One region of the Modestobacter sp. URMC 112 genome, then DNA from elsewhere that is predicted to be linked to it. Evidence: predicted binding sites of a transcription regulator. Region 1 holds the regulator's gene; each other region holds the start of a gene.
The links. Region 1 encodes LexA, which represses DNA repair genes until DNA is damaged. Its sites were predicted from a motif close to TCGAACANNTGTTCGA; they were not measured.
Positions count from the first base shown of each region.

Region 1 (5,505 bases):
GTCGACGGGACCCGGGTCGACACGGGACGGCGCTGCAGTACGACTCGTCGGCGGAGGTCGGTCGACCCGCCGACGAGGCCCGCCGGCGGACCCGGCAGTACCGGACGACCCGGCGCTGCGGGGAGGGGCAGGCGAACCCGCGGCCCGGCGGAGCCGCAGGACTCAGGGCAGCTGCAGCAGCTGGCCCGGCACGATCCCCACGCCGTCCAGGTCGTTCACCTCGACGATGGCGTCCACGACGGCCCGGCGGTCCTCCTCCGGCGCCACGTCCCCGGCGATCGACCACAGGGTGTCCCCGGACCGCACCACGACGCTGCTGTCCCCCACGGGCTGGAGCCCTCCCGGACTCCCGCCGACCACGGCGGTGGCCGCGAGCGCGACGGCGATCCCGGCGGCCACGGACAGCGCGGCCACCACCCGGCGGCCTCGTCGGGTCAGTCGCAGCGGGGCCAGGCCGCGGGCCGGCCCGGGGGCGCCGACCCGGCGCGCGGGCGCGACCCCGACCCGACCGGCCCGGGCAGCGGTCACTCCGCCCGGCAGCGGCGCCGGCCCCGCGGGGCGGAGCCCGGCAGCCCGCCCGGGCGCCGAACCCGGCGCACGGACCCCCGCCGCCCGCCTGGCCTCCGCTGACGGGACCGCCCGGCTGCGCGCCGCCGAGATCGGCACCACGGCCGCCCGCGGCGCCGCCCCGGCAACCCGTCGGCGCCCCCCGGACCCGCGCCGGACGACCGGTCGGTCACTGAGCTGCACACTCGCCATCGGACCCGCTCCTCGCATCCCGGCACCGCTGACGTGGTCGAACGCGTGTTCGACCGGGGTGCCGACCGATGTCTACCGCAGGACGCCGACGGATCCACCGCGACACGGGTCTGCTTCGAACAAGTGTTTGAAACGGGCCGTCGGAGGCGCTACTGTCCGTGTCGATCAAGGGTGCGCGGACGACGTGCCCGGACAACCGGGCGAGGGGGACACATGGCGGTCGACAACGGGACACCCGGCGGCTCGGCGGGCACGTCCCGGCGCAAGCGGGCGGGCCAGCAGACCGCGGGGGACGACGGGGGCACCGTGCGCGAGTTCCCGGACCGGGGTGAGTCCGGCGACGGGCTGACGCAGCGCCAGCGCCGGGTGCTCGAGGTCATCCGCGACTCCATCGAGCGGCGCGGCTACCCGCCCTCGGTACGGGAGATCGGCGAGGCCGTCGGGCTGTCGTCCGCCTCCTCGGTCGCCCACCAGCTCTCGGTCCTGCAGCGCAAGGGCTGGCTGCGCCGCGACCCCAACCGACCGCGGGCGCTCGACGTCCGGCTCCCGGGCGAGGTCCCGGGCGACGCACCGGCCGTCGGCACCGCTGCGGCAGCGGCCGGCACGGACGAGGCCCCGGCGCCGGTCCCGACCTACGTGCCGATGGTGGGCCGGATCGCCGCCGGTGGGCCGGTGCTCGCCGAGCAGGCGGTCGAGGACGTCTTCCCGCTCCCCCGCGAGCTGGTCGGCGACGGCACGCTCTTCATGCTGAAGGTGACCGGTGACTCCATGGTGGAGGCCGCCATCTGCGACGGCGACTGGGTGGTGGTGCGCCAGCAGCCGACCGCGGAGAACGGCGAGATCGTCGCGGCCATGATCGACGGCGAGGCGACCGTGAAGACCTACAAGCGCCGCGACGGCCACGTCTGGCTGCTGCCGCACAACCCCGCGTACGAGCCCATCCCGGGCGACGACGCCACCGTGCTCGGTCGGGTCGTCACCGTGCTGCGCCGCCTCTGACCCGCGTCCGGTCCGGCCTGCCCACCCCTCGGTGCGGGCCGGACCGGACGGCGGGTGCCGACCGGCACCGCAGTTGAGGACGGGGCACGGACGAGGCGGTGGGGCGGCACAGGTCCCGGCGGGTGGGTCAGCCGAACCGGCGCAGCCGGCCCCAGATCCACACCACGACGGTCGCGACCAGTGCGGCGATGACGCCGGCCACCACGGCCGACACCTCGGTGGGCGCCGGGGTAACCGCCACCGCCCCGGCCGCCGGGTCGCTCGCGCCGGCCGGGGCGACCGGGACCGCCGCCGCGTCGAAGGGCACCGCGGTCACCGCCGACGGCAGTCCCTCGCCGGCGACCAGCAGGCCGCGGCTGTCGGCGTCGAAGCTGATCGCCTCCCCTTGGGGAGCCTCGGGCAGCGCGACCCGGACCGGAGCCCCTTGGAGGGCCCCGACGACGTCGGAGTCGGCCAGCGGCCAGACGTAGGCGTCGGTGTAGGTGCGCAGCGCCAGCCGCTGCCCGTCCGCCGAGACCGCTCCCCCGGTGACCATCAGCTGGCCGGCCCGGCCGACCGGTCCGCCCGGTGTGCCGGTGAGGGTGAAGCCGAGGTCGGCGACCTTGGCCATCGGCAGCGTCGCCCCGTCGGCGAGCGGTGTCTCCGGCCGGTAGACACCGCTGGCGCCCAGCACCTCCTTGGTCACCAGGTACGGCGTCCCGTCCGGCGCCAGCAGCAGCGCCTCGGCGTCGTGCGGCCCGTCGGGGTAGGTCAGCCGGGTGATGGTGCTGGCGCCGTCGGGCCGGAGCCCGATCAGGGCCACCGTCTGCCGACTGGCCTGGTTGTCCCCGATGTCGGCCAGCCAGAGGGTGCCGTCCGCGGCCAGGGCGAGGTCCTCGGGGTCGTACGGGTCGATCGGCGCCGAGCGCACCTCACCGACCGCGCAGGAGGCGTCGAGGGCGAACACCTCGGCCTGCGCGCCGCCGTCGTTCATCGCCAGCAGCGTCGCCCCGGCGGTGGTCAGCCCGGAGATCTCCGGCAGCCGGGGGTCGCCGATCTCGCACCGGGTCACCGGAGCCCCGAAGGCCCCCGTGGCGCCGGCGGTCGTCTCCGCGCCGGCGGGGAGGGCCGGGAGCACCGCCCAGGTGAGCGCGAGCGGGACGGCGGCCAGCACCGGACCGGTGCGCCGTCGGCGACCGGCCTGGTCACGCCGGTGAACGGCCTGCTCGGGCACCGGCCCAGCGTGACAGCACCTGCTGGTCGAGCAGGTGCACCACGCCCAACAGCAGGATGCCGACGGCGGCGCCGACGACCGCGTCGGTGACCCAGTGGAAGTCCAGGGCCACCATGGCCACTCCTGTGGCCACCGGCCCCAGCAGGCTCACCGCCCAGGCGGCCCGCTGCAGCCGCTCGGACAACCCGTACTCCACCACCTGCCAGCGCGCGACACCCCACATCAGCACGGCGTTGGCCACGTGCCCGGAGGGGTAGCTGGCGCCGTCGCGGTGGAAGAAGGAGCCGGGGTAGGCCGGCGCGGTGCGTCCGGTGCCGTACTTGAAGGCGTAGACGACGGTCGTCAGGAGCACCAGCGCGGCCACCACCCGGACCAGCGGGACCAGGGTGCGCCGCCGCCAGGCCAGCCAGCCGACCAGGGCGGCCAGCACGATGAGGATGAAGCCGCGTCCGCCCGCCTGGGTGAAGGCCCAGACCGGCCAGTAGGCGTCGGAGTCGCGCAGGTCCCAGGCGCTCACCACCTCGGAGACCTGCAGGTCCATCCGCTCGAGCCAGCCGCGGCTGAGCAGGTCGATCGTCACGCCGGTGGCCAGCACGGCGGCCGCGACCACCAGCCACCACGGTGGGCGGCCGGTGCCGATGACCGGGTCCGCGCGCCGGGCCGACGGGCGGCCGACGGGCTCCGCCGTCCACTGCACCGCGCCGCTGGTCACCGGCCCACGGTACCGGGACCGTGACCTGCCCGTGATCCTCCACGGCGCGCGTCGGCCGCCCGGTCCCCGGCCCCGGGGGACACCGCGGCCCGGGTCGCCGGCGGCGACCCGGGCCAGGTGCGGGTCAGGAGACCGGTGCGGCGAACTCCGTCAGTGCGGCCGCGAGGGCGGCGTCCACCCGGGCGGTCAACCGGGTCCCGGAGGCCGCGTGCTCCTCGGTGAGGACCTCGCCGTCCCGGTGGACCCGGGCGACCAGGTCACCCCGGTCGTAGGGCACCAGCACGTCGACGTCGACCGACGGGTGCGGCAGCCGGGCGGCGATGACGTCGCGCAGCGCCTCGATCCCGGCCCCCGTCCGGGCGGACACCCACGCCGCACCGGGCAGGGCCTGGCGCAGCGCGAGGACGTCGTCCTCGCTCATCGCGTCGACCTTGTTGACCACGATCAGCTCGGGCACCGCGGCGGCGTCGATCTCCCGGAGCACCACCCGGACGGCGTCGATCTGGCCCAGCGGGTCGGAGTCCGAGCCGTCGACGACGTGGACCAGCAGGTCCGCTGCCGCGACCTCCTCCAGCGTGGACCGGAAGGCGTCGACCAGCTGGTGCGGCAGGTGGCGCACGAAGCCGACCGTGTCGGTCATGGTGAACTCGCGGCCCTCGGGGGTCTGCGCCCGGCGGACCGTCGGGTCCAGGGTGGCGAACAGCGCGTCCTGCACGAGCACCCCGGCGTCGGTGAGCCGGTTGAGCAGGCTGGACTTGCCGGCGTTCGTGTACCCGGCGATGGCGACGCTCGGGACGGCGTTGCGGTCACGCGAGCTGCGCTGCGTGGCCCGGGCCGTCGCCATCCCGGCGATCTCCCGGCGCAGCTTGCTGACCCGCGACCGGATGCGCCGACGGTCGGTCTCGATCTTCGTCTCACCGGGACCGCGGGTACCGATCCCGCCACCGCCGGCGACCCGGCCACCGGCCTGCCGGCTCATCGACTCACCCCAGCCGCGCAGCCGCGGCAGCATGTACTGCATCTGGGCCAGCTCGACCTGCGCCTTGCCCTCCCGGCTGGTGGCGTGCTGGGCGAAGATGTCCAGGATCAGCGCGGTCCGGTCGACCACCTTGACCTTGAGGATCTTCTCCAGCTGGTTGAGCTGGCCGGGGGTCAGCTCACCGTCGCAGACCACCGTGTCGGCACCGGACGCGGCCACGATGTCGCGGATCTCGTTGGCCTTGCCCGAGCCGACGTAGGTCGCGGCGTCGGGCTTGTCGCGCCGCTGCACCAGGGCCTCGAGCACCTGCGAGCCGGCGGTCTCGGCCAGCGCGGCGAGCTCGGCCAGGGACCGCTGCGCGTCGCTCGCCGTCCCTTCGGTCCACACGCCGACCAGCACCACGCGCTCCAGGCGCAGCTGCCGGTACTCGACCTCGGTGACGTCGGTGAGCTCGGTGCCCAGCCCCGCGATCCGGCGCAGGGCGCCGCGCTCCTCCAGGGCGTAGGAACCGGTCGTGTCGTCGGGGAGGGGCTCCTCGGCGGAGGGCACCGAGCGCGCGGCCTTGTCGGCGCGCGCCTCGGCTGCGTCCAGGATGGCTCGGTTCTGGGCTGTCGTCATCGTCTCCAGCGTCGCACGCCCCTGCGACAGGGGCACCTGAGTTGTCGTCATCGCCGGGTACAACACCTCAGACCTCCGGGTGCATCCCGATGTACACCGACCACTTCGCGCCGTCCGGGTCCGGCGGCCGGCGGGCGTACTCGTCGAGCAGCCCGTGCACCCGCTCCCGGAACTCCGCCAGCGCCTCGGGCCCGAGCCGCAGACCGAGCCGCGAGCTCTCCAGCC
Region 1 covers NZ_CP199957.1:1,414,936-1,420,440, reverse strand. The annotation lists gene ACWIX6_RS06775 (LysM peptidoglycan-binding domain-containing protein) at 163-528, opposite strand; gene lexA (transcriptional repressor LexA) at 973-1,758, shown strand; gene ACWIX6_RS06765 (hypothetical protein) at 1,886-2,971, opposite strand; gene ACWIX6_RS06760 (phosphatase PAP2 family protein) at 2,943-3,683, opposite strand; gene hflX (GTPase HflX) at 3,808-5,280, opposite strand; gene ACWIX6_RS06750 (ArsR/SmtB family transcription factor) at 5,348-5,505, opposite strand, start outside.

Region 2 (5,505 bases), 1.2 Mb from region 1:
CGACCCCGAAGTGGAGTGCTGCGGTGGTCACCGCCCGCAGGTTCGCCTCGTCGATCGAGGCGTACCGCAGCGGCTGTCGCTTGACGAAACTGCCGTCCCCGATCAGGTGCGCCAGCAGCGTCACCTTCTCGTCCTCCCAGACCGTCATCTCGTCCGGCGCCGGCACGTGCCGCGGAACGCCGATCCGGTCCCCGGGGCGGAACTCGCCGAGCGGGCGGAAGCCGTCGAAGGTGAGGAACGGGTGGTTGCCCGTCGCCCGGACCGTCTTGCCCGACGAGGTGGTCACCCGGAAGACGTCCTTGCGACCGGTGGAGAAGACGTGGGTCAGGTGCCGTCGGACGTAACGGAGGTTGTCGTCCAACGACCAGACCGGCACGTCTGTCGCTCCGGACTCGAACAGCTCGCCCATCGACACCTCGGCGCCCGTGTCGGCGCGCAGGATGCGGGTCTCCGCGGGAAGGCACCCGGACTCACGGAGGTCGGACAGCATCGGCTTCTTGTCCTGACGCTGCTCCGAGCCACGGTTGAGCTGGCTCATCGCGATGACCGGGACCTCGAGCTCCTTGGCCAACAACTTCAGCGCACGCGAGAACTCGGAGACCTCCTGCTGGCGGCTCTCCACCCGCTTGCCGGACGTCATGAGCTGCAGGTAGTCGATGACCACCAGCTTGAGGTCGTTGCGCTGCTTGAGCCGACGGGCCTTGGCCCGGATCTCCATCATCGTCATGTTCGGTGAGTCGTCGATGTAGAGCGGCGCGTCGGCGATCTCGCCCATCCGGCGGGCCAGCTTGGACCAGTCCTCGTCGGACAGCGTTCCGGCGCGCATGTGGTGCAGCGGCACCTTCGCCTCCGCCGACAGCAGACGCATGGTGATCTCGTGCTTGCTCATCTCGAGCGAGAAGATCGCCGCGGGCAGGTGGTTCTTCACCGACGCCGAGCGCGCGATGTCCAGCCCCAGCGTGGAGTTGTGCGTCGGGATGAAGCTACGGCCGGCGAGGAAGAGGTGGTCCGCGGCGTCCACCTGGATGCACCGGACGGGGACGCTGTCGATCGGCCGGACGTCGGTGACGAAACGGACCCCGCGGGCGGTGAACGTGCGGGCGCCGCGCTCCTTGTGCAGCAGCTTCTTCCGATCGAGCCGGAACACCTCGTCGTCCGTCGTGAACGTGAGCGTGAAGCAGGTCGACGAGGCCTCGCTGCGGCCGGGCACACGCTTGCGGCTCATCCGCACCCGGTGACCGAGGCCGGCGATCAGCTCGCGGGTGTCCTCAGCCAGCCGCTGACTGGTGACCGCGAACTGGACGACGCCGTTGGGCGCGACGGTGCCGTCGGTGTCGAGCAGCCCGGCCAGCAGGGCCCGCCGCTGGGCCACCGAGGCACGGAGGTAGGCCGCCGGGATGTGCTTGTCCCCGAGCACGCCCAGGGTCCGGAGCAGCCCCGTCACGGTGCCGTGGTCGGCTCGGCAGGCGGCGCACTGGGCCAGGCCGGCGGACGGTCGTCCGCAGTCGGGGCAGGCAGCCGTGCGGCCGACGCCACCAGAGGCCCGCAGCCTCCCCCCGCACGTCTTGCCGCAGGTCTGCACTTGGGAGGTCTTCGGCACGAACTGCTCGCCGCACATCGGGCAGGGGCGTGCGGCCACGGCCTCGCGGGCGGCGAGCCGCAGTGCGTACCGCCGGTCGGCCGACGTGCGCTCGACCACCAGCCCGTCCGCCTCGATGTAGGCCGCGATCTCCGGGTCGGCGCTGGTGTAGTGGGCGGAGGCGGACGTGCCGTCGCCGAGCCACACGCCCAGCGCGTACGGCGGTAGAGGCAACGACGCCTCGGGGAGGTCCAGCGGCGCGGTGTTGGTCACCGAGTGGTTCAGCCGGGCGTCCTTCGTCGCGCAGCGGACGGTGCGGGCCAGCTCCTCGGTCGTGCGCACCGCTGCGGACGTCCGCTGGTTCCGGTACCCGTTACAGCCGGTGCGCGCGGCCTGCGCGGACCTGCGGCTGGCCCGGTCGTCGGTCAGCCACTGGTGCTGGGCGTCGGCCACGATCACCGACCCGTCGGAGAAGTGCACCGCGTAGCAGCGCCGTCCGGTCATGACCTCGGTCGCGGCGACCACCGTCGTGGGGCGGCCGTCGGCGCCGAGGACCCGGTCACCGACCGCGACCTCGCCCATCGTCGTCCAGCCCGTGGGCGTGGCGACGGGGGTGTCCAGGGCGAGCGCCTTGCCCACACCGGGCCTGGCAGCGATGACGACCATCTGGCCGGCCTGCAGGCCGTTGGTGAGCTCGTCGAGGTCGCGGATGCCGGTGGGCACACCCCGGGCGGTGCCGCCGCGTGAGGCGATCGCGTCCAGCTCGTCCATGGTCGGCTGCAGGATGTCCTCGAGGCGCGAGTAGTCCTCGCTCATCCGCTTCTCGGTGACGTCGTAGATCTCCTGCTGGGCCCGGTCGACGATGTCGTCGACGTCGCCCTTGCCGCCGGCGGCGCCGTAGCCCAGCTGCACCACCCGGGTGCCCGCCTCCACCAGCCGCCGCAGCACGGCCTGCTCGGCGACGATCGCGGCGTAGTAGCCGGCGTTGGCGGCGGTGGGCGTCGAGGCGATCAGCGTGTGCAGGTACACCGCGCCGCCCATCTTGGACAGCTGGTCGGTCCGGTTGAGCTCCGCGGCGACGGTGATCGCGTCAGCCGGCTCACCCCGGCCGTAGAGGTCGAGGATGCAGTCGAAGACGACCTGGTGCGCCGGGCGGTAGAAGTCCGGCCCCGCCAGCACCTCCACCACGTCGGCGATGGCGTCCTTGCTCATCAGCATGCCGCCGAGCACCGACTGCTCGGCAGCGACGTCCTGAGGGGGCTGCCGGTCGTACTCCGGAGCCGTCGCCCTCGGGCGGTTGATGTCGTCGACCACTGCCACGTCTGGATCCCCCATCCCGCCGGCCGCCCAGAGGGCGCCCGACTTCACGTCCGTCGAACACCTGTTCGACTGAGTCCTACCACCGGGGGCCGACAGTCCGCCCGCGGTGGCGGCCGGGGAAGGACGCTAGGCACCACTCGGCCCCCGGTCCACCACCGCTTGTGGGCAGGGTTCTGCACAACATGTGGACATGTCGGTGGACAGAGCCGACGGCCGTGTGGACCCGGCGGGGGATCGGGAGCGCCGCATCCGGGCCATCCCGGCACCACCCTGCGCGGAGTCGGCCCGCAGGGTGTGGACAGGGACGAGTCGACGAGTTTCTCCGCGACACGCCGGTGGCCGTCCCACGCGTCCCGGCAGCACGCCCCCCGGAACGCCACAGGGGGCGCCGGACCAGTGGTCCGACGCCCCCTGTGGCGGCCTCCCGCAGGGAGGTCCTTCGTCAGCTCGGGACGACCTCGAGGGTCACCTGCGAGCTGACCTCGGGGTGCACCCGCACCGTGACGGTGTGGGTGCCCGTGCTCTTGATGCTGCTGGGCAGCTCGACCCGGCGGCGGTCCAGCGCAGGGCCGCCGGCCGCGGTCACCGCGGCGACGACGTCGGCGGTGGTGATCCGCCCGAACAGGCGGCCACCCTCACCGGCTCGCGCGGGCAGGGTCACGGTCAGCTTCGACAGCTGCGCCGCCACGGTCTGCGCCTCGTCCAGGGAACGGACGTCGCGGGCGGCCCGCGCCCGGCGCAGGCTCTCGATCTGCTTCTCGGCACCGCGCGTGGCCTGGATGGCCAGCCCGCGGGGCAGGAGGTAGTTGCGGGCGTACCCGCCCTTCACCTCGACGGTGTCACCGGAGGACCCGAGACCGGTGACCTCCTGGGTCAGGATCAGCTTGGTGAGGCTCATGATCAGCGCGCCGTCGAGGTGTAGGGGAGCAGGGCCATCTCACGGCTGTTCTTCACGGCCACCGCGACGTCCCGCTGGTGCTGGCTGCAGTTGCCGCTGACGCGCCGTGCTCGGATCTTGCCGCGGTCGGAGATGAACTTCCGCAGCAGCGTCGTGTCCTTGTAGTCGACGTAGGTCGCCTTGTCCTTGCAGAACTGGCAGACCTTCTTCTTGACCTTGCGGATGGGGGGCTTGGGCACTGGGGTTCTCCAGGATCAGTACGAAAAGAGGTGGCCCTCCTGCAGGGGCCCGCTGCGAGCGTGCGAGCAGTGGGGGGCAGGAGGGTCCTTGCTCAGAAAGGCGGTTCGTCGGAGGACGCCGGCGGGGTGGACCAGGGGTCGCTGGACCCGCCGCCACCACCGGAGCCGCCGAAGCCGCCACCGCCGCCGCCGAACCCGCCGCCGCCACCCTCACCGCGGTTGGCCTTGGTGACCTTCGCGGTGGCGTAGCGCAGGGACGGGCCGACCTCGTCGACCTCGAGCTCGACGACGGTGCGCTTCTCGCCCTCCTTCGTCTCGAACGACCGCTGCTTGAGCCGGCCGGAGACGATGACCCGCGATCCGCGGGTGAGCGACTCGGCGACGTTCTCCGCCGCCTGACGCCAGACGTTGCACCGGAGGAACAGCGCCTCGCCGTCCTTCCACTCCGAGGACTGACGGTCGAACGTCCGCGGGGTGGAGGCGACGGTGAAGTTCGCGACGGCCGCACCGGACGGCGTGAACCGCAGCTCGGGGTCCGACGTCAGGTTGCCGATGACGGTGATGACCGTCTCGCCAGCCATGGTCAGTGGGCCTCGGGGCGCATCAGCTTCGTGCGCAGCACCGACTCGTTGAGGTTCAGCTGCCGGTCGAGCTCGGCGACCGCCGAGGGCTCGGCGTTGATGTCGATGACGGCGTAGATGCCCTCAGGACGCTTGTTGATCTCGTAGGCCAGCCGGCGGCGGCCCCAGATGTCGACCTTGCCGATGCTGCCGCCACGGCTGGTGACGACGGTCAGGAACCGGTCGAGGCTGGGAGCGATGGTCCGCTCCTCGAGCTCGGGGTCGAGGATGACCATCAGTTCGTAGTTGCGCATGGAGAAACCCCACCTCCTCTGGTCTCAGCGGCTGCAGCACATCTGCAGCAGGAGGGTCGTACATGCGTCGGACGTGCATCGCGCGCCCGAGCGGACAGGTGCCAGCTCCGGACGCGCGGGTACGAGGCTACCAGCGACGGTCAGTAGGGTCGCCGGGGTGGCAGAACAGCTGATCGGGGTCCACGTCGGACCCGGCCTGACCGACGAGAACGAGCTCCTGGACGGCGGCCCGCTGGCCCGGGCCGCGGAGATGGACGCCGACGCCGTCCAGGTCTTCCTCGCCGACCCGCAGGGCTGGAAGGCGCCGAAGCCACGCCCGGACGCCGCGGACATGCTCGCCGGGGACGTCGCCGTGGTCGTGCACGCGCCCTACGTGCTCAACGTGGCCTCCACCAACAACCGGATCCGCATCCCCAGCCGCAAGCTGCTCGGGCAGCACGCGAAGGCGTCGGTGGCCGTCGGCGCTCGCGGCATGGTCGTGCACGGCGGGCACGTGCTGGCCAAGGACGACCCGGCGGCCGGCGTCGACAACTGGCGCAAGACCTTCGCCCGGCAGGCCGAGGACGGCGGCTTCGGGCTGCCGCTGCTGATCGAG
Region 2 covers NZ_CP199957.1:197,558-203,062, reverse strand. The annotation lists gene ACWIX6_RS00925 (replicative DNA helicase) at 1-2,899, opposite strand, end outside; gene rplI (50S ribosomal protein L9) at 3,342-3,797, opposite strand; gene rpsR (30S ribosomal protein S18) at 3,800-4,036, opposite strand; gene ACWIX6_RS00910 (single-stranded DNA-binding protein) at 4,129-4,617, opposite strand; gene rpsF (30S ribosomal protein S6) at 4,620-4,910, opposite strand; gene ACWIX6_RS00900 (deoxyribonuclease IV) at 5,068-5,505, shown strand, end outside.
Region 2: ACWIX6_RS00925 (replicative DNA helicase) is a predicted target of LexA. The motif match lies at 2,953-2,968, and genes of this name have one in related genera.

Region 3 (5,505 bases), 1.6 Mb from region 1:
GCAAGCTGCCGGTCGTGCTCTTCACCGCCGGCGGCATCGCCACCCCCGCCGACGCGGCGATGATGATGCAGCTGGGCGCCGAGGGCGTGTTCGTCGGCTCGGGCATCTTCAAGTCCGGCGACCCGGCCACCCGCGCCGCGGCGATCGTGCAGGCCACCACCTTCCACGACGACCCGGACGTCATCGCCAAGGTCTCCCGCGGCCTGGGCGAGGCGATGGTCGGCATCAACGTCAGCACGCTGCCCGACAGCGAGCGGTACGCCACCCGCGGCTGGTGACCACCGCGACGGCACCCGGGTCGGCGGTCCTGCGGCCGGCGTCCGCCCCGGTGGTGGGGGTGCTCGCGCTGCAGGGCGACGTCCGGGAGCACCTGGCGGTGCTGGCCGGGCTGGGCGCGGAGCCGGTGGCCGTCCGCCGTCCCGAGGAGCTGGCCGCCGTGGACGGGCTGGTCGTCCCCGGCGGCGAGTCGACCACCATGGTCAAGCTCGCCGACCGGTTCGGGCTGCTCGAGCCGCTGCGCGCCGCCGTCCGGCACGGGCTGCCCGCCTACGGCTCGTGCGCCGGGATGATCATGCTGGCCGACCGGATCCTGGACGCCCCCGCCGACCAGCGGACCATCGGCGGGCTGGACGTCACCGTCCGGCGCAACGCCTTCGGCCGGCAGGTCGACTCGTTCGAGTCCGAGGTCGAGCTGGCCGGGGTCGCGGGCGGGCCGCTGCACGCGGTCTTCATCCGCGCGCCGTGGGTCGAGCAGGCCGGCCCCGGGGTGGAGGTCCTCGGGCGGGTCGTCGGCGGAGCGGCCGACGGTAAGGTCGTCGCCGTCCGGCAGGGCCGGCTGGTGGCCACCAGCTTCCACCCCGAGCTGACCGGGGACACCCGGGTGCACGCGCTGTTCGTGGACCTGGTGCGAGCCGCCCGGGACGACGACGTACACGGTGCCGAGCTGGGCGCCGGCGATCGAGGAGGCAACGAGCCGTGAGCGGCCATTCCAAGTGGGCGACGACCAAGCACAAGAAGGCCGGGATCGACGCCAAGCGGGGCAAGCTCTTCGCCAAGCTGATCAAGAACATCGAGGTGGCGGCCCGCACCGGCGGGGGAGACCCGGCGGGCAACCCGACCCTGTTCGACGCCATCCAGAAGGCGAAGAAGACCTCGGTCCCCAACGACAACATCGACCGGGCGGTCAAGCGCGGCGCGGGCCTGGAGGCCGGCGGCGTCGACTACCAGAACATCACCTACGAGGGCTACGCCGCCGGTGGCGTAGCGGTGCTCATCGAGTGCCTCACCGACAACAAGAACCGGTCGGCGATGGAGGTCCGCACGGCCATGACCCGCAACGGCGGGAACATGGCCGACCCGGGCTCGGTGTCCTACCTGTTCTCCCGCAAGGGCGTCGTCGTCGTGCCCCGGCCCGGGACCACCGAGGACGACGTGCTGATGGCCGTCCTGGACGCCGGCGCCGAGGAGGTGCGGGACCTGGGGGACACCTTCGAGGTGGTCTGCGAGCCCGGTGACCTGGTCGCCGTCCGCACCGCCCTGCAGGACGCCGGCATCGAGTACGACTCCGCCGACGTGGGGTTCACCCCCAGCGTCCAGGTCGAGCTCGACGCGGACACCGCGGGCAAGGTGTTCCGGCTGATCGACGCGCTCGAGGACTGCGACGACGTGCAGAACGTCTACGCGAACTACGACGTGTCCGACGAGGTCATGGAGAAGATCGACGCTTGAAGGACCCCGTCCTCCTCACCCCTCGCGAGCTCGGGGTGAGCCTCTGGACGGGGCCACGGCAGTGGGGCCGTGGGGCTCTCGGTACCGAAAGCTCCTCGGCGAGCGTGTCGGGGTGGTTCCGTCAGCTTCCCCGGTTAGCGTTGCTCGAACAGGTGTTCGTGCGACGAGGGGGCCTCATGCTGGTGCTCGGCATCGACCCGGGCCTCACCCGGTGTGGCTGGGGCGTGGTGGACGGCCGGCCCGGTGCCCGGCCCACCGCGGTCGGGGTGGGCGTGGTGCGCAGCTCCCCGGACCTCGACCTGGAACTGCGCCTGCTCGAGGTGCACAGCGCGGTGGCCGCCCTGATCCGGGAGCACCGGCCGGCCACCGTCGCGATCGAGCGCGTGTTCACCCAGAACAACAAGGGGACGGCGACCGGCACGGCGCAGGCCGCCGGGGTCGCCGCCCTCGCCGCCGCCCAGGCCGGCCTCCCGGTCGCCTGGCACACCCCCAGCGAGGTCAAGGCCGCCATCTCCGGCAGCGGCCGCGCGGACAAGGAGCAGGTCACCCTGATGGTCACCCGGGTGCTGGGGCTCACCAGCCCTCCGAAGCCGGCCGACGCCGCTGACGCCCTGGCGCTGGCCGTCTGCCACGTCTGGCGCGGACCCGCCCAGGACCGGCTGCGCGTCGCCGCCCTGGCCACCTCGGCAGGCGTCGCCGGGTACGGCGCCCGTCCCTCCACCCGCTGGACGGGGGTGGGACGGTGATCGCCTCGGTCAACGGCCGGGTGGCCGCCGTCTCGCCCGACGGTGCGGTCGTCGAGGTTGGTGGGGTCGGCCTCACCGTGCAGTGCACCCCCGGCACCATCGCCCGGCTGCAGGTCGGCGAGCAGGCCCGGCTGTCGACGAGCCTGGTCGTCCGGGAGGACTCCCTCACCCTCTACGGCTTCGCCGACGACGACGAGCGCCAGCTGTTCGAGCTGCTGCAGACCGCCAACGGCGTGGGCCCGCGGCTGGCCCAGGCGGTGCTGGCCATCCACCCGCCGCGCGAGGTGCGGCGGGCGGTCTCGATGGGCGACCTCAAGGCGCTCATGCAGGTCCCGGGCATCGGCAAGAAGGGCGCCGAGCGGCTGGTCCTCGAGCTGCGCGACCGGCTCGGCGTCACCAGCAGCGACACCTCCCTGGACGGCGGTGCCGGCCCGCTGCCCACCGGGCTCGGCCCGATCACCCCGGTCGCGCCCTGGCGGGACCAGCTGACCGCCGCCATCGTCCAGCTGGGCTGGTCCTCCCGGGAGGCCGAGACCGCGCTGACCGCGCTCGACCCGGTCGCCGCCGAGCAGCAGGCCGCGTCCGGCGCGGTCGACGTGGCCGTGCTGCTCCGCTCGGCGCTGCAGCTGCTGGGGCGGTCCTGAGGCCGTGACCTCGTCCTTCGACCGGCCGCTGCACGCCGACTCCGCCGCGCTGGGCCCCGGCCGCGACCCGGCGGTCTCGGCCGCGGCCGGTGACGAGGAACGGGTGGTCGAGTCCGCGCTGCGGCCGCACTCGCTGGCCGAGTTCATCGGCCAGCCCAAGGTCGCCCGGCAGCTGGACCTGGTGCTGGAGGGGGCCAAGCGGCGCGGCCGGCCCCCGGACCACGTCCTGCTCTCCGGCCCGCCCGGGCTGGGCAAGACCAGCCTGGCGCTCATCATCGGCTCGGAGCTGGGCACGTCGGTGAAGATCACCAGCGGCCCGGCGATCGAGCGGTCCGGCGACCTGGCCGCGATGCTGTCCAACCTCGGGCACGGCGACGTGCTGTTCATCGACGAGATCCACCGCATCGCCCGCCCCGCCGAGGAACTGCTGTACATGGCGATGGAGGACTTCCGGGTCGACGTCGTGGTCGGCAAGGGGCCCGGCGCCACCGCCATCCCGCTGGAGATCAGCCCGTTCACCCTGGTCGGCGCCACCACCCGGGCCGGCCTGCTCACCGGCCCGCTGCGTGACCGGTTCGGCTTCGTCGGGCAGATGGAGTTCTACGAGACCGCCGACCTGCAGAAGGTGCTCGCCCGCAGCGCCGACCTGCTGGGCGTCGCGCTGACCGACGACGGCTCCGCCGAGATCGCCGGCCGCTCCCGCGGCACGCCCCGGATCGCCAACCGGCTGCTGCGCCGGGTGCGCGACTTCGCCGAGGTCCGCGCCGACGGCCGGGTCACCCGCGACGTGGCCCGGGCCGCGCTGGCCCTCTACGACGTCGACGACCTGGGGCTGGACCGGCTGGACCGCGCCGTCCTGGAGTCGCTGGTGGTCCGCTTCGGCGGCGGCCCGGTGGGCGTGGCGACGCTCGCGGTGTCGGTGGGGGAGGAGCCCAACACCGTCGAGGAGGTCTGCGAGCCGTTCCTGGTCCGGGCCGGCCTGCTCGCCCGCACCCCCCGCGGCCGGGTGGCCACCGAGGCGGCGTTCCGTCACCTGGGCCGGCCGCTCCCGCGCGGCGGGCTCACCCTCGGTGGGGGGAGCGGCGACCCGCCGCTGGACGGGTCGTCGTCACAGACGCTGTTCGACGCCTAGACTCCTCTGCGCTGGTCCGCAACCCGGCGGCGTCCGGGCCAGCCCGCGCCCCGCCTCGCGCGCCGGCGCCGATGCACCCCGAGCGGCCCGACACCCGGGCCGCACCCACCGCGGGAGTCCGCCGCGGTAGAGAGGCTCTCCAGTCGTGGAACTGTTCCCGCTCATCCTGATCGTCCTGGCGTTCGTGCTGCTGATCGTGTTGCCGGCCCGGCAGCGCAAGTCGATCCAGGCGAAGCAGCAGGCGCTGCAGGAGTCGCTCACCGTCGGCACCCCGATCATGATGACCAGCGGCATGCACGGCACGGTCGCCGGTCTGGGCGAGGGCACCGTGGACGTGGAGATCGCCCCGGGCGTCGTCGTCACCTTCGTCCGCGCGGCGGTCCTGGAGGTCCGCGGCGCCACCGCCACCGGCGGGACGACCGGTGCCGTGGGCGACGGGACGCCGTACGCCGACGGCGACGGCGACCCCACCGACCGCACCCGCTGAGCGGGGAGCACCCATGGCTGCCCGGCAACTGCCCGCCCGCCGCTACTTCGCGGCGTTCCTGCTCATCGTCGCGGGGATGTACGCGCTGATCTTCCTCACCGGCGACCAGCGCACCCCCCAGCTGGGCTTGGACCTGCAAGGCGGGACGACGGTCACGCTGACCGCCCGGACCCCCGACGGCCAGGCCCCCGCCCGCGAGGACCTCGAACTGGCCCGCCAGATCATCGAGCAGCGGGTCAACGGCCTCGGTGTCGCCGAGGCCGAGGTGGTCACCGAGGGCGACAGCAACATCGTCATCTCGGTGCCCGGTGACGACGGCGAGCGCGCCCGCGAGCTCGGCGCCACCGCCCAGCTGCGGTTCCGCCCCGTGCTCGACGTCGGGCCCGCGGCGCCGACCGACCCGGCAGCTCCCACCGACCCGGCGGCCCCCACGGACCCGGCAGCGCCCTCGGACGCCGCGGCCCCCACCGACGCGGTGACCGACACCGACGCCCCCGACCCGGACGCGCCGGCGGTCACCCAGGAGCAGGCGGCCGCCGAGTTCGCCACGCTGACCTGCGACCCGGCCGACGCCAGCACCGGCGTGGTGGACCGGTCCACCGACCACATCACCTCGTGCTCGGAGGACGGGACCACCAAGTACCTCCTGGGCCCCGCGGTGCTCGAGGGGACCGCGGTCACCGACGCGGCGGCCGGCACCGAGACCGGCACCGGCGCCTGGGTGGTCAACCTCGACCTGGACAACGAGGGTTCGGCGATCTGGGCCAC
Region 3 covers NZ_CP199957.1:2,981,088-2,986,592, reverse strand. The annotation lists gene pdxS (pyridoxal 5'-phosphate synthase lyase subunit PdxS) at 1-278, shown strand, start outside; gene pdxT (pyridoxal 5'-phosphate synthase glutaminase subunit PdxT) at 275-979, shown strand; gene ACWIX6_RS14000 (YebC/PmpR family DNA-binding transcriptional regulator) at 976-1,728, shown strand; gene ruvC (crossover junction endodeoxyribonuclease RuvC) at 1,905-2,474, shown strand; gene ruvA (Holliday junction branch migration protein RuvA) at 2,471-3,118, shown strand; gene ruvB (Holliday junction branch migration DNA helicase RuvB) at 3,123-4,250, shown strand; gene yajC (preprotein translocase subunit YajC) at 4,396-4,737, shown strand; gene secD (protein translocase subunit SecD) at 4,751-5,505, shown strand, end outside.
Region 3: ruvC (crossover junction endodeoxyribonuclease RuvC) is a predicted target of LexA. The motif match lies at 1,873-1,888, and genes of this name have one in related genera.